2 regions of the Paenibacillus sp. FSL R5-0470 genome follow, and region 1 is predicted to be linked to the other one. Evidence: riboswitches for the same ligand, from Rfam matches in the RefSeq annotation. Region 1 holds a riboswitch; the other holds the start of a gene.

What was found. Region 1 has a riboswitch for glycine ahead of MKY99_RS30055 (amino acid permease). Riboswitches for the same ligand answer to the same signal wherever they lie in the genome.
Region 2: it holds a riboswitch for glycine, as region 1 does, so the genes downstream of both, gcvT (glycine cleavage system aminomethyltransferase GcvT) here and MKY99_RS30055 (amino acid permease) in region 1, are expected to answer to the same signal.

Annotation. Positions count from the first base shown of each region.
Region 1 covers NZ_CP150238.1:6,777,791-6,785,987, forward strand. Annotated here, with positions in the region: gene MKY99_RS30035 (metallophosphoesterase) at 1-393, shown strand, start outside; gene MKY99_RS30040 (TetR-like C-terminal domain-containing protein) at 566-1,120, opposite strand; gene MKY99_RS30045 (DHA2 family efflux MFS transporter permease subunit) at 1,287-2,750, shown strand; gene MKY99_RS30050 (helix-turn-helix transcriptional regulator) at 2,829-3,281, opposite strand; gene MKY99_RS30055 (amino acid permease) at 3,420-4,778, opposite strand; glycine riboswitch at 4,914-4,994, opposite strand; gene adhP (alcohol dehydrogenase AdhP) at 5,192-6,208, shown strand; partial or broken gene MKY99_RS30065 (alpha/beta hydrolase) at 6,362-6,872, shown strand; gene MKY99_RS30070 (pyridoxamine 5'-phosphate oxidase family protein) at 7,076-7,546, shown strand; gene MKY99_RS30075 (DUF3656 domain-containing protein) at 8,118-8,197, opposite strand, start outside.
Region 2 covers NZ_CP150238.1:6,276,612-6,284,808, forward strand. Annotated here, with positions in the region: gene MKY99_RS27925 (flagellar motor protein) at 16-798, shown strand; gene MKY99_RS27930 (flagellar motor protein MotB) at 795-1,631, shown strand; gene gcvH (glycine cleavage system protein GcvH) at 2,088-2,480, opposite strand; glycine riboswitch at 2,660-2,758, shown strand; gene gcvT (glycine cleavage system aminomethyltransferase GcvT) at 2,944-4,056, shown strand; gene gcvPA (aminomethyl-transferring glycine dehydrogenase subunit GcvPA) at 4,164-5,516, shown strand; gene gcvPB (aminomethyl-transferring glycine dehydrogenase subunit GcvPB) at 5,513-6,973, shown strand; gene MKY99_RS27955 (efflux RND transporter permease subunit) at 7,473-8,197, opposite strand, start outside.

The sequences.
Region 1 (8,197 bases):
GATGAGCATGTCGTTATTGATAATCAATTCGTTGTAGTTGGCAGGAGAGATTCATCACCGATTGGTGATCAAGGACATGCTAGAGCAGTTACTTCTGAAGTGATGGGTAACATTGATACAACTATGCCTGTTATCGTAATGGATCATCAACCCACGAATATGATTCAGTACGGAGATGATGTCGATTTGATACTTAGTGGACATACGCATCAAGGACAAGTATTCCCTGCAAATCTAATCACCAATGCTATGTTCACAGTAGATTACGGATACTATCAGAAGAATTTAGACAGTCCTCAAGTTATTGTTACATCAGGTGCAGGGACTTGGGGACCGCCATTACGCATTGGAACGAATAGTGAGATAGCACTAATTAAAGTTGATTTTAAATAGAATGATTTATAAAAAAAAGCGGACAGCCTTTGGACGAGAATTACCGACCTAGACTACCGCTTTTTATAGTTTTACCTAAGGTTGGTGCGGAGAATATCCGTTATCTTGAAATTTGTCTCTCTACATCATACAACGGTTTTTACCCATATCCTCCTGTAGCATAGTCTAGCGATTATAAATACCTTCTTTTATACATCAAGGTAATTTGGCCTGCTATGTATTCCGCACTATATTGGCTGCCATCCTTAATCCACCACATAATAATCCCTAATAGTGATGCTGCAATAATATCAAGGGAGACAACCTCCTTAGTGGAATCTATGTTTCTCACGTTTCTTCGCTTTTCGATCGTATTTTTTAATAGGTTGGTTAATTGGTTTTTGAAGCCTTTGTGCTCTACCAATACAGCAAAGATCTGCCGGTATTCATAAAAATAACTTAAAAATGTGACCAACTGCTCCTGCTCGATACTGCTCTTCACTTGTAATAACGGTTCCACCTTCATGGACAGGTCATCAAAGATTTCATGTACGATCTGGCGCAATAAATCGTTAATATCCTCATAATGCAAATAAAACGTTGCACGATTCAGCTCAGCACGGTTGGCGATTTTTTGGACAGTCAATTGAGAAATCTCCACATTCTCGGCTAATAATGAAAAAACAGCATTTTTCAGCATCTTTTTTGAGCGAATGGCTCGTGGATCAACTCTTTTATGTTCGGACATTTCATCCCTCTATTATCGTTTATATAGTATTTCATCAACTAATTTACCCATTCTGTCGATTAGTCGACATTTTCAATAAAATTGCAAATAGGAATACCGTTTAAATGCTGATATGATTTATTTTATCGACACTATGTCGAAAAAGCAATGAAGAGAGGCCTGCACCATGCAAGAAGATATTAAGAAAATAAATAAAGCAATCCTACTAACCATTCTAATTTTTGGTTGTTTCTTATCTACACTCAATCAGACGCTTTTAAATGTCGCCTTAAGTAGTCTGATGGATGTATTTGATGTCACGGCAACAACTGTACAATGGATTTCAACAGGTTTTATGCTGGTCAACGGGATATTGATTCCGATTACAGCCTATTTAATGAAACGTTTTACAACACGTCAATTATTTCTAAGTGCCATGTCATTTTTATTAATTGGCTCAATCATTTGTGCAGCAGCGCCGAGCTTTAGTCTACTCTTAGTCGGACGGATGATCCAAGCTGCAGGTGCCGGTATTATAATGCCGCTCATGATGAGCGTTGTGCTCGCTATTTTCCCTGTTGAAAAACGCGGCAGTGCTATGGGACTGCTTGGACTGGCGATGATATTTGCTCCTGCTATTGGGCCGACGCTTGCGGGATTTATTGTTGAATATCACTCTTGGCGCTGGTTATTTATCGGCCTCATTCCACTCGTCATCATTGTTATAGCGTTGGCATTCAAGTATTTAGTGAATGTATCCGAGACGTCTAAGTCTAAGCTTGATGTAGTAAGTGTTCTTTTATCAACCGTTGGATTTGGCTTAATTTTATACGGCTTCAGTAGTGCAGGCAGTAAAGGCTGGGACGATGTAATAGTAATTCTGACCTTAGGGATCGGGATCGCTGTTACGGCCGTATTCTGTCTTCGACAAATCAAGTCTGATGATCCACTGCTGAACCTGTCTGTCTTCAAAAATAAAGTTTTTACGATGACTTCTCTTATTAACGTATTAATCACGATGATGATGTACGCAGATATGATTTTATTGCCTATTTATCTGCAGAATGGCCGTGGTTTTACAGCATTTGATGCAGGACTACTATTGCTGCCAGGGGCGCTCGTAAATGCGTTCATGTCACCCGTCACCGGTAAATTATACGACCGTTTTGGTGCTAAACCACTGTTCATTATTGGTTTACTATTTATTATTCCATCCATGTGGGCGGTAACTGATCTATCTGAATCTACAACGTATACGTATCTAATGATTCGTACCATTGGCCTGCGAATTGGATTAAGCTTCATCACTATGCCACTCAATACGGCTGGACTAAATGCACTGCCCAAACAACTCGGCACCCATGGTACAGCAGTGAACAATACCGTTCGCCAAATTGCCGGAGCCATCGGAACTGCTGTCGTAATTACGATTTATACTGTGCAGGCAACAAGTCATGCGGCCACAGTGATGCAGAGCAATCCCTCTACTACTCCTGAGATCCTTAAATCCCTTGCATCCATTCTTGGGGCAAGTGACGCCTATTACTTTATGATGATTTTATCCGTGGCCGCGTTTGTTATAACATTATTTATGCCGATGAAGAGCAAGATCATGGTTGAAAAGAAAGCAAACCTAGTTAACAAGGAATAACCTTATAACGTGGAATGTAAAAAGGACAGCGATCAGCTGTCCTTTTACATTATTAATAGCTATTCCCGGCTCACCGGCTTACTCTTGTTTATATTTTTCTTTCAGAATGCTGGAGCCGATTCCCCCGACAACCATTAAAATCAAAGAACCGAAGTTCCAAAAAAATGACCCGCCATTCAAGGTAATCCCTAGCGCCGTTACTTTGTTCAGAAAGAGAACACAGAGTTTAATCACTAACAGCACAATGCCTGCTATTACGAAGACATCAAATAGAAACTTTAATTTCGGGTGAGCCAATTTCTTGCCTTCTTCTATCACCTTTTTGGTCAACTCCTCGTCACTCCTTAGTAACTCATCGATAGTTACCCCAAAAAGATCGCTTATTTTAATAATGATTTCAATGCTTGGGTAGTTTTGACCATTCTCCCATTTCGAAACCGACTGTCGGCTTACAAACAGCTTCTCGGCCAGTTCTTCTTGTGACCAACTTTTTTTATTTCTTTCCGCTTTTAACTTCTCCCCAAAGATCATAGCAGCAACTACCTTTCTGCAATTCATAAGCCTATATTGGATTAATCGTATGCAGAAGTAAAGAACGCTTTAGTTGCAGCCCCGCAACCCTAAGTTGCGATCAACACTAGGCATACCACTAGTTGATGTTGACCTCACTCAGGCTTGATTACTTCTCCCCTTTTTACTTCTAATCGAATACAAGATGAATAATAAAATAAACCAGATCGGAGTACACAATAAAGCCGGCCGTGTCTCTCCAGCGAACAGCATAATGATCAGTATTCCAGCGAACAAGCTTAAGACAATATAATTAATAGCCGGTGTGAACGGTGCTTTGAATTTGGATTTCGCCTGTAAGTCTGGCCGGGTTTTCTTATACTTAATATGGCAGATAAGAACAATGCCCCACACCCATATAAAACAAATGGCGCTAATCGTTGTCACGATTCCAAAAGCCTGCTCCGGAATAAGTTTACTCAAAAGTGCACCCACAGATATAACAATTGTAGAAATGAATAACGAGTTACCTGGAACATGGTTTTTATTCAGTTTGCCCAAACGAGGTGCCGCTTGGTTATTTCTACTCAAATTATAGAGAATTCGGCTGGTCGAGAACATCCCACTATTACAAGCGGAAGCCGCTGAAGTTAGTACAACAAAATTAATAATCCCTGCGGCAATTGGAATCCCTACTAAAGTAAAGGTTTTTACAAAAGGACTCTCTGCCGGGCTGAGCTCCGTCCAAGGGTTAATGCATAGCAGGACGAAAAGCGCACCGACATAGAAAAATAGAATCCGTAAAGGAATTTTATTAATTGCAGACGGAATATTTTTCTCCGGATCCGCTGTTTCCGCTGCCGATACCCCCACCAACTCCACGCCGACATAAGCAAATACAACCATTTGAAAAGAAAATAAGAAGCCTGATATACCGTTCGGAAAAAAGCCCCCATGCTCCCATAGGTTTCGTATCGTCACCGATCCTGCATCCGTCTTAAACCCAATGATCAGTAAAATGACCCCAAGACCAATCAAGGCGAGAATCGTAATTACCTTAATTAAAGCGAACCAAAATTCGAGTTCCCCAAAGCTCTTTACAGTTAATAGATTAAGTCCTAATAACACGACTAGACAGGCGATGGCAGGAACCCACTGCGGGATATCAAACCAGTACTGTACATATACGCCAACAGCAATGACATCAGCCATAGCCGTCATGATCCAGCAAAACCAATAGGTCCAACCAGTAATGAACGCGACCCGTGATCCAAGGTAGTCTTCAGCAATATCCGTAAACGATTGATAGCCCGCTTTAGATAATAGGAGTTCTCCCAGTGCTCTCATTACAAAAAACACAGCAATACCCACGATTAAATACGTGATCATAATGGATGGGCCTGCCTTCTCTATCGCCTTGCCTGATCCCAAGAATAATCCTGTACCAATGGTGCCGCCAATTGCAATAAGTTGAACATGCCGATTAGCCAGCTCTCTCTTTAATTCTGGTTGTGCCATACCTAGTTCCCCCTTGTGAGTACAATAAATTGGAATAAAAAAAAGAGAGATTGGATGTCATCCAATCTCCCAGATCGTAAGAATATCAAATAATATTCGCCCTACTGATGGCGATCAGCATGACAAATACATATTCAGTACTCTTCTGTCCTTTTGCCTGAGATTGTGAACCCTTCGGCGCCGCGGAATTTCCGCAGTCTCTCCAGAAGCTGCTCCAGCTAAAGTGTAATCCTTAGCCATCATAGCTCGTGAATTATGAAGTTGATAAAGCGGTAACGCAGTAAAGCTGTTCTGATATTCTAACATATTACTTGTGATGTGAGTGTTAATCAGTGATAAAAGTCTCAAGAATTTAAAGTTAGCCTCATGAACATACTACTTTTTGAAAAGCAAAAAACTAAAGGAGTATGCTGATGAAAGCCGCTGTAGTTAAGAAATTCAAAGAAAAGTTAGAGCTACAAGACGTTCCTAAACCAAAACCCGGACACAAAGAAATCCTTGTTCACATTCAGGCGTGCGGAGTGTGTCATACTGATTTGCATGCTGCTCATGGCGATTGGCCCGTCAAACCGAAACTCCCTCTTATTCCAGGACATGAAGGCGTTGGAATTATTGAAGAAATAGGTGAAGGAGTTACACACTTAAAGGTAGGAGACCGAGTAGGAATTCCATGGCTATACTCAGCCTGCGGTCATTGTGAGTATTGTCTTACAGGAAGAGAGACTCTTTGTCTCGATCAGCAAAATTCCGGATATTCCGTAGATGGTGGATATGCAGAATATTGTATGGCAGCTGCCGATTATGTAGTGAAGGTACCTGATAATTTAAGCTTCATCGAAGCGGCACCTTTATTTTGCGCTGGCGTTACGACCTATAAAGCTTTGAAAGTATCAGGTGTAAAGCCAGGTGAATGGGTAGCCATTTTCGGCGTCGGAGGATTGGGTCATCTTGGTGTACAATATGCAAAGGTGATGGGAATGAACGTAGTGGCCATCGACACGTCGGATGAAAAGATGGAGCTTGCCAAACAGCTTGGCGCAGACAAAACCGTAAACGCATTAAAAGAAGATGCCGCAGACTGGATTCAAAAAGAAATCGGTGGAGTGCATGGTGTAGTTTGTACAGCAGTTGCGAAAAAAGCATTCGACCAAGCCTACCGGGCCATTCGTCGCGGCGGTACCTGCGTGATGGTTGGGCTGCCTCCTGAATCCATGGATGTCCCAATCTTTGATACAGTATTAAATGGAACAAAGGTGGTCGGTTCGATTGTCGGCACTCGCAAAGATTTACAAGAAACATTACAATTCGCTGCAGAAGGAAAAATAAAAACCATTATTGAGACACGTAAACTAGAAGATATTAATGAGATCTACGATCTTATGTTAGAAGGCAAAATCAATGGTCGAATCGTCCTTGATATGACGAAATGATCAATAATAAAAAGTATGCTACCATAATATTTATTGCAAGCCACAAAATTTGAGGTGATCGGAATGTTAGAGCGTTCTATGGAGAATGTAATGGAATCCGTGAAGGGAAGGAGTGATGTGTAAAATAAAAATGAAAAAAGGATGATTATGAAAATGAATAAGTACCAAACTATAAATAGCGATGGATTTGAACTGAATTATTGTGTAAAAGGAACTGGGAAATCTATTTTGGTGATAGGCAGCAGTGTTTATTATCCTCAACTATTCTCAGAAGATTTATATGATACATTTCAGTTTATTTTCCTTGATCATAGAGGATTTGTGAAGCCGGATGGGAGCCCAAAGCTTTTATGATTATACATTTGACGCAGCTTACATGTGGGAAGATGTATATACGAATATGCCAATTATCGATCATCTGTGGAGGGAAGTATTCGGAGAATTGAATCTTATACAATCACTCACTAACTTCAACAAACCAGTATTTATCGGTTTAGGCAGGTATGATTATTTGGTAGCGCCTGTTTCACTTTGGAATTCTGTTAATGAAACCTATAAGCACGTCAAAAAAGTGATCTTTGAGCATAGTGGTCACAACCCGATGTTTGAAGAACCTCGAACCTTTGACAAAGAGCTAAGCAAGTGGATCCTCGAGGACAATTGAGGCTTTCCTTTCTATAACGAAAAACACTAAGTTGATTCTTAGTGTTTTTTTATTTCTTGCTCTTTTCAGTTAAACCATACCTAAGTCGAACAGAGGATTATGATAACGATTTAATATTTATCGTATTATTCCTCACATGCACTAAGATTTCACAATGATAAGCTTAATATTGTATGCCTTATGACACTTTAGGAGGTAATATAATGAGCAAGTACGACGAAGCCATGAAGCTGCTGGAAGAACAAGTGGGTAACAAGGATGGCCTGATCTCTCTGTCCACTATCGCGCTGGAACCAGGGGCCGATGGCAAAAGCCGTCCCGCCTCCCGCATTGTGGACGCCTATTATGAGGACGGCGCGTTCTACACCGTCACCTACGCAACCTCAGGCAAGATGCAGCAGATCGCCCAAAACCCCGAAGTCGCCGTTTGTATCATCGTCGAAAACTTTACGGCCGATGGTATCGGTGAAAACCTGGGCTGGGTATGTGACGAGAAAAACGCTGAGATGATGACAAAGCTGCGCACAATATTCGCCGATTGGTATAACGAAGCCAATAACGACGAAGACCCTAACACATGCCTGCTGCGCATTCGCCTGACAAAGGGCCTGTGGAATGACGCCCATAAAGGGATCAGAAATGAGATTGATTTTGTCAATAAGACGGCAAGTTAAGGGGTCTATGTGGTTTCAATATTTTGAGGATATAAAAAGAGTTATGAGAAGGGCGAATGAAGTTTTGAAAGACTTGTACTGGAGAATGGAGATTTAGAAATGATCTATCGATAATGTACCTAAGCTTCTTAACTTGGAAGTTCGATATTTTGGACCTAGTCTATCGTCTACTTCGATCCTAAGATTTCTACAACTAACCAATGTAGAAACCAATGTAGATTCAACGATAAAGGGATTTCTGCTGAAAAGGGTCGGTCTCTCAAAAAGACTTTTCCTTACTTCTGACACGTTCCACTGTAATGGTTGAAGCGGCAAGTTTTAGAGCCGCCCAGTACTGGGCGGCTCTTTCTTATTCTTTTATGTTAAGCTGAACGATTAGCAAGGAAGACAGTGATATACTGGTCAGCAATACAAAAATAATTTCCACTATTAACCAACATGCAAAACTCTATACGCGGAATACCCAATCGCAGAGTCTGCCGTCCGGGCATTTATGTACAACATAATCTGACCGCTGACGCTGTTGGATTCGCTCCCGCCATGATATCAGCAGAACCATCCCTTTGACTACCTACAAAATCTCTTTATTAAAATGTCCTCTTGTTTCTGTTTCCTGATTAAAGACAGCATTATTCATTGAGCCATTTAATT
Region 2 (8,197 bases), 500 kb from region 1:
TTAGGAGCTTGAAGCATGGATATTACCTCAATAATCGGCCTATTGGCTGGACTGGCTGCGTTAATCGGCGGCTATCTCTGGGAAGGCGGAAGCCTCTCAGGACTGCTGCAGCTTAATGCAGCTTTGATTGTGTTCGGGGGTACGTTTGCCGCCGTTATGATCAGTTTCCCGGCATCTAAGCTGCGCTCCATTCCAACAGCATTACGCATGGCTTTCGGTAGCAACCCTGATCGTGATGTAGAAAAAGCAGAAGAACTTATTGCAATGGCAACCGTGGCCCGTCGCGGCGGCGTTCTAATGTTAGAAAAACAAGCTGAAGAACATCCGGACCCTTTTACACGTGAAGGTCTACTTCTTATTGTCGACGGCACTGATCCTGAGCAGGTAAGACAGATCCTTGAATTAGAAATGGATGCTAAAGAATTGAAGCATGAGAACTATGCTAAGATTTTTGAAGCTGCAGGTGGATATGCACCAACGATGGGAATTATCGGGACGGTGATGGGGCTCATCCGTGTACTTGGCAACCTTACAGATCCGTCAAATCTGGGCACATCTATCGCAGTGGCATTTACCGCAACATTGTACGGTGTTGCCATCGCTAATTTAATATTTTTACCCATCGCTTCCAAAATCAAATCCCGCAGTCAAAGCCAGCTACATAGTATGGAAATGCTGCTCGTCGGCATTCTTTCTTTGCAGAACGGGGATCACCCCTTGCTGGTGCGTAAAAAACTGAACTCATTCATCTCAGACACGGACACGAATGACCGTGCGGAAACTAGAGGTCTTCTATGAGACAAAGAGACCGGCGCAAGCGGCGTGTAGAGACTCGGGAAAGCCGCGACCGTTGGATGATTACTTATGCTGATCTAATTACACTTTTACTTATTTTTTTCGTTATATTGTATGCGATGAGCAGCCTGGATACTGACAAATATAACATCGTGACAGGCTCGTTATCCGAGACCTTCAAATCTGGCAGCACTGTCCTTGAGGGTGGGAACGGCATTTTAGATGCTGGGAAATCAACTGAGAACAAACCGGAAAGTACAGACGGGAATGGGAATGCAGCTGCAACTGCGAGACCGAATGATGGATCTGCTGAACAAACGGAGAACGAAACACCTTCGGCACGTGAACTTGCTTTTCGAGAACAAGAGGCTAAACTTGCTGAATTAATGGGTGTGATTACGAACTATGTAGAGGAAAATAATCTCGGAGAACAAATTTTTGTTGCCGACAAACCGCAGGGGATAGAAATCACACTCAGTGACCGTTTTCTCTTCGATATAGGTAAGGCAGACCTGAAGTCTCCAGCCCTGCCTGCTCTTCAGCAGTTATCTGGCTTATTCAGCGATATCGGCGCAAAGATCAGCATTGAAGGACATACCGACAATACGCCAGTATCTTCGGCTTCTCAATTTAACGATAACTGGGAGCTGTCTGGTGCTCGTGCGCTGTCAGTGCTTCGCTTTTTCTTAGATCGGGAGGGATTGAATCCTGATAATTTTCAATACGCTGGTTATGCTGATACCCAGCCCACCGCGGATAATACATCTGCAGCAGGTCAGCAAAAGAACCGCCGTGTAGAGATCATTGTGCTTCGTCAACTTCAAGAGGGTGCATAAAAAATGTTTTACTCAGAGCTAGTTACAGTAACTAGGCCTGTGCGGGAGCGAATCTGCTTATCAACATACCAAAATGGGCTTGCCACTATTTATTACGGAAATACTCCCTGATTATCTGCCTATTCCCTTGTCCAGGCGCAGAATTAGGGAATTCCTCCCTGATTAATACCCTATTTAGTCAGAAATAGCGCTTTTCACTGAAACTTTAGGGAGGAATTCCCTAAACCCCTTAGTGTCACGCTATACTCGTCTAAAATAAGGGAGGTTTTCCCTAATTCCACAATCAGTAGATTCGCTTTTAAATAAAATCCCATAATTCTAAAGAGTCCCAGGATTTAACTCAAAAATCACCACCACTATCTATATAAAAACACCAAACAGCAAGTCCCCAAAAACGGAAACTTGCTGCTATAAATATCACATTCGGTGAAATTAATATTCAGAAAAAAATTAGAATTACTCCCCTACCAATGCACGATATCCAGCTGCATCTAGCAGTCCTTTTACAGCATCAGCATACTCTCCGTCCACTTCAATTTCAAAAATCCAACCTTCACCATACGGCTTATCATTAATTAGCTCTGGACTAGCTTCTAAACCATCATTAATCTTGGTAACCTTCCCAGAGACGGGTGAATAGAGTTCCGATACGGTCTTAACGGATTCGATACTGCCTACGCTGTCGCCAGCTGAAATGGCCGAACCCACTTCAGGAAATTCCACAAATACGATATCGCCTAACAAATGCTGAGCATGATCCGTAATCCCAACACGTACTACGCGTCCTTCCACTTGCTGTGCCCACTCATGCTCTTCGCTGTAAAGAAGGTTATCTAAAACTTCACTCATTTCAAGCCGCCTCATTTCCAAATTGGAATTCTAAATTTAGTTATAGCCTAAGTGATCGCGGAGCATAATGTCAATATTACTAAAAGTAAAATAAATTTGTCGTTTTTTTGACTTTTTCTTGTTGACAGCGCCCTCCTATACCCGTTTAATGGAGACATAAGAAACAAATACAGTTGCGGATGATGGCATAGGGAGAGACTGTCTCACTTGAAGACGGCGCCGAAGGAGTAAGCCCTAACAGGGGTGAATCTCTCAGGCAAAAGGACCTTTGTCGGACGTACCTCTGGAGAGCATCAGACGCGAGGCTGAGTGCGTCAGGTCACCAACGGGGAAACTTGCATGTTAGTTACGCAGGGTAACTCTCAGGTACAAAGGACAGAGCAGAAAGCGATTAGTGCATTTATGCATGATTGCTTCTGCCTGTCCTTTTTTTCGTATGTAATCAGACTAGGGGAGTGACGACATGGATGCTTTGAAAAGAACACCTTTTTATGATCTCTATTCCGCTTATGCGGAGTCCAGGTGCATTGATTTTGGCGGCTGGGAGCTGCCAGTACAGTTTACAGGCATCGTGAAGGAGCATGAGGCTGTTCGCCAGCAGGCTGGACTGTTCGATGTATCGCATATGGGTGAATTCATGGTGATCGGAAGTGGCGCTGAAGCCTTTTTACAAAAAATGACGACCAACGATGTCAGCCGCCTTACCGATGGTGCGGCACAATATACGCTGCTCTGTTATCCAAACGGCGGGGTGGTCGACGATTTACTCGTGTATCGACTAAGTGAAGGTCGTTATATGCTTGTCGTAAATGCCTCCAACATCGATAAGGACTTCCAGTGGCTGCAAGAACATCTGACCTCTGAATTCGGTGAAGTCACACTCACTAATGTCTCTGACGAGACGCTTTTGCTCGCCTTGCAAGGTCCGCTGGCAGAGACCATACTCGCAGAAGTTACTGATGCACCGATCTCAACGCTCAAGCCTTTCCACTTCATCGAACGCGCAACCGTCTGCGGTGTAGAAGTACTGATCTCCCGTACGGGTTATACCGGTGAAGATGGCTTCGAAATTTACGCTCCGCTGGATGGGGCAGCAACGTTATGGAACGGCCTTCTCGCAGCTGGCTCTCCTCACGGATTAACACCTGCTGGACTGGGCGCACGGGATACGCTTCGTTTCGAGGCAAAATTGCCATTGTACGGTCAGGAGCTGTCGGCTGACATCACGCCTCTTGAAGCTGGAGTACAGTTCTTCGTGAAGCTGGACAAAGCGGACTTCATCGGACGCGATGCGTTGATACAGCAAAAAGAAGCCGGTCTTCCCCGCCGTCTTGTCGGTCTAGAAATGATTGATCGAGGCATTCCACGCTCCCATTACCCAGTCTATGCGGACGGCATCAAAATCGGAGAGGTCACAACCGGAACCCAATCTCCAACGCTGAAACGAAACCTGGGATTAGCTTTACTTGATACAGCTTACAGTGAAATAGGCACAGAGGTTTTCGTAGAGATACGTGGCAAGCAGCTTAAGGCTGTCGTGATTAAGGCCCCTTTTTACAAGTATAAACGCCTTTAGCGTCCATACTAGGACGGTGAACTTTTAAGCGAGAAATAGAAGGATAAAGTATAACGTGAAAATTGTACTTTCTTATATTTTAAAAAAAGCCAAGGAGTGAAACCTTAATGAAGCACCGTTATCTGCCCATGACAGCACAGGACCGCGTAGAGATGATGGAAGCCGTCGGGATTCAGTCCATAGATGAGCTGTTCTCCGATATTCCTGAAGCCGTCCGTTATCAAGGCACTATGCCGATGTCTGAACCACTCGATGAGTACGCCCTGCTACGTCACATGAAAGGTCTCGCTGACCGAAATGCTGACTTCGATTCACACGCCAGCTTCCTCGGCGCCGGATTATACGACCATCACATCCCTGTGGTGATCAACCATGTCATTTCCCGTTCAGAATTCTACACTGCTTACACCCCTTATCAACCGGAGATCAGCCAAGGCGAACTGCAAGCGATCTTCGAATTCCAATCCTACATTTGCGAACTAACCGGTATGAAAGTTGCCAATGCCAGTATGTATGATGGCGCAACCGCATTATCCGAAGCAGCCGTCCTCGCAGCTGGTGCTACCAAACGCAAAAAATTAATTGTTTCCCGCACCGTTCATCCTGAAGCGCGCCAAGTGTTACGCACATCAGCTAATGCTTGGGGTCTTGAGGTAGTGGAGATTGACTATAGAGACGGTGTTACCGATCAGGCTAAGCTTGCTGAGGCCATTGATGGTGATACGGCTGCAGTACTGATGCAATCGCCTAACTTCTTTGGCAGCATCGAAGATCTTAGCTCGGTTGAGCCGCTGATCCATGCTGTTAAAGGGTTGTTCGTCGTCAGTGCAAATCCGATCGCTCTTGGCGTACTAGAAACACCAGGTAAGCTCGGAGCCGACATCGTAGTCGGTGACGCTCAGCCACTCGGTATTACCGCTTCCCTCGGCGGTCCAACCTGTGGATTCTTCGCTGTAGCAGAGCATTTAATGCGCCGCATGCCAGGTCGTATCGTTGGTCAAACTGTTGACCGTAACGGTAATCGCGGCTTCGTTCTGACACTCCAAGCTCGTGAACAGCACATCCGTCGTGAAAAAGCGACATCGAATATTTGCTCCAATCAGGCGCTGCTCGCACTCTGCGCATCCGTCTACCTGTCCGTAATGGGTAAAGAAGGGATGCGTGAAGTAGGCGAGCTGAACATTCGTAAAAGCCATTACGCCGCTAATAAACTAAGCGAACTCACAGGGGCTGGACTTACCTTTTCCTCCCCATTCTTTAACGAGTTTGTCGTGAAGCTTCCGGAAGGAAGCAGCGTAAGTGCAATTAATTCGAAGCTGCTGAAGGAAGGTTATCTAGGCGGTTATGATCTGGGCCGTGATTATCCTGAACTTGCTGGACATATGCTGGTAGCCGTTACGGAAAAAAGAAGCAAAAACGAAATCGACCAATTCACTAGCGCACTGGAGGGCTGTTTATGAAACCGGAGCAAAGTCTAATTTTTGAATTAAGCCGTCCCGGCCGTTCGGCCTATTCCTTACCAATATGCGATGTGCCGCAGGAAGAAACCTTGGAAGCTCTGATTCCATCAGGTTTACTCCGTAGCGAACCCGTCATGCTTCCAGAAGTATCGGAAGTGGATGTCATTCGCCACTACACTTCCTTGTCACGCCGTAACTTTGGTGTAGATAACGGCTTCTATCCACTCGGTTCATGTACGATGAAATACAATCCGAAGATTAACGAAGATGTTGCCCGCATCGTAGGCCTAGCTAAGATCCACCCTTACCAGCCAGAAGAAAGCATTCAAGGTGCACTGGAATTAATGTATACCCTGCAAAATGACTTATCCGCACTAACCGGCATGGATGCTGTATCTTTACAGCCTGCCGCAGGTGCTCATGGTGAATGGACCGGTCTCATGATGATCCGCGCCTACCATGAAAGCTGCGGCGAGACCCGCACGAAGGTTATCGTACCGGATTCCTCACACGGCACCAATCCTGCTAGTGCTTCAGCAGCTGGACTTGAAACGATCACGATCCCATCCACAGATAAAGGGATGGTTGATCTTGAAGCACTGCGGGCAGCAGTCGGTAGCGATACTGCCGCATTAATGCTGACCAATCCAAGCACGCTCGGCTTGTTCGAAACCCAAATCGTTGAGATCGCCGAAATCGTGCACGAAGCAGGCGGCTTACTCTATTACGATGGAGCGAACTCCAATGCCATTATGGGCATTACCCGCCCTGGCGACATGGGCTTTGATGTTGTGCATCTGAACCTGCATAAGACAATGAGCACCCCGCACGGCGGTGGTGGCCCAGGAGCCGGACCTGTCGGCGTAAAATCCATCCTGATTCCGTTCCTACCACAACCAACTGTGGTAAAAAACGAAGATAATAGCTTCTCACTCGACTTCGGCGGACCTGAATCCATTGGACGCGTGAAAGCTTTTTACGGCAATTTTGGTATTCTGGTCCGTGCCTACGCCTATATCCGCACCTATGGCCCAGACGGACTGCGTGAGGTATCCGAAAATGCCGTGCTGAATGCGAACTATATGATGCACCGTCTGGCGCCATATTTTGAAATCCCATATCCGGGCGTATGTAAGCATGAATTCGTAATGTCTGGCAAAAACCTCAAGCAGTATGGTGTACGTACCTTAGACGTTGCTAAACGATTACTCGACTTCGGCTACCATCCGCCAACCGTGTACTTCCCTCTGACTGTTGAGGAATGTATGATGATCGAGCCGACGGAAACGGAAAGTAAAGAAACGCTCGACGGCTTCATTAATACGATGATCCAGATCGTAAAAGAAGCGCAGGAGACACCGGAAATCGTAATCAACGCACCTCATACCACAGAAATTAGCCGATTGGATGAGACACAGGCTGCGCGTAAGCCGGTATTGAATTGTTCTTGCGGTTAACAGCTAATGAGTAGTATTAAAAACGCAGGCCACGACACCAAGTATCGTCGCCTGCGTTTTTGCATGTAAATAAAAATCAACACTATGATCTACTCGGCCTGCACCTTCGCAAAAATCTGGAGTTATGATATCCTAATTTCGAGGGTAGCGTTTTCCCATTAGAAAGGAATGTATTCCTTGTGAAATTTGAATTTGTCCATAATGTATTCCACAGAAAATATTTATTGTCCCTTCCCTATTTGCTCCTCGCATTATTTATGTTATCCGCCTTGTCTTCGTCCCATAGAATATTCTCTATCATCCCTTTCATATTAATTATGCTAAATGCATTGTATATCGTTATAAAAATCATTATTTATAAAATCAAAACTTAGATCTCTCGCATTGTCCAAATACGCAAGTAAATTCTCATTTTCAAAATAATAAGGCCCTTCCCAGCATCATTAAAAATGTCTGAGAAGGGCCTTTTTTAGTTGTTTATCACTATAACTTTTTGATATTACGCACCATGCGTCGGAGTTTCTACTTTCGCCACGCCTTTGCGCTCCTTAGCCGATTTACGGAAGTAGAACAGCTCGTAAATCGCTGGAACCACAACCAGTGTAAGCAGCGTTGCCGCGGTCAAGCCACCGATGACCACAATCGCCAAGCTTTGCGAGACGATACTGCCCATCTCGGCATGGCCGAACAGCAGTGGAGTCATGGCGCAAATGGTAGCAATTGCCGTCATCAGAATCGGGCGCATCCGTATTCCTGCCGCTTCCAGAATGGCTTCGCGAATACCCATATGCGTTTCATTCTGCTTAATACGGTCGATAAGCACAATCGCATTCGTGACGACGATACCAATTAGCATCAGAGCCCCGAACAGGGCAGTGAAGTCAGGTGTTACGCCGGATACGATCAGTCCAACAATTGCCCCAATCGCAGCCAATGGCAAGGAGAACATGATTGCCAGCGGAGCACGAAGGGTTTTGAAGGTGAGGACCATGATCAGATACACCAACCCGATGGAGATCAGCGCTGTCATACCAAGGTCAGCGAAATCCTCTGACTGATCAACCGAGGCTCCGCCTGCAAATAGAGTCACACCCTTTGGAAGGGTAAGACTATCGGTTTGCTTTTTAATATCCGCTCCGATTTCAGACACCTTCTTCGGATCCACTTCCGCTGTAATTCTCGCATATGGCTTCCCATCTTTATGGAACAACAGTGCTGGTTCAT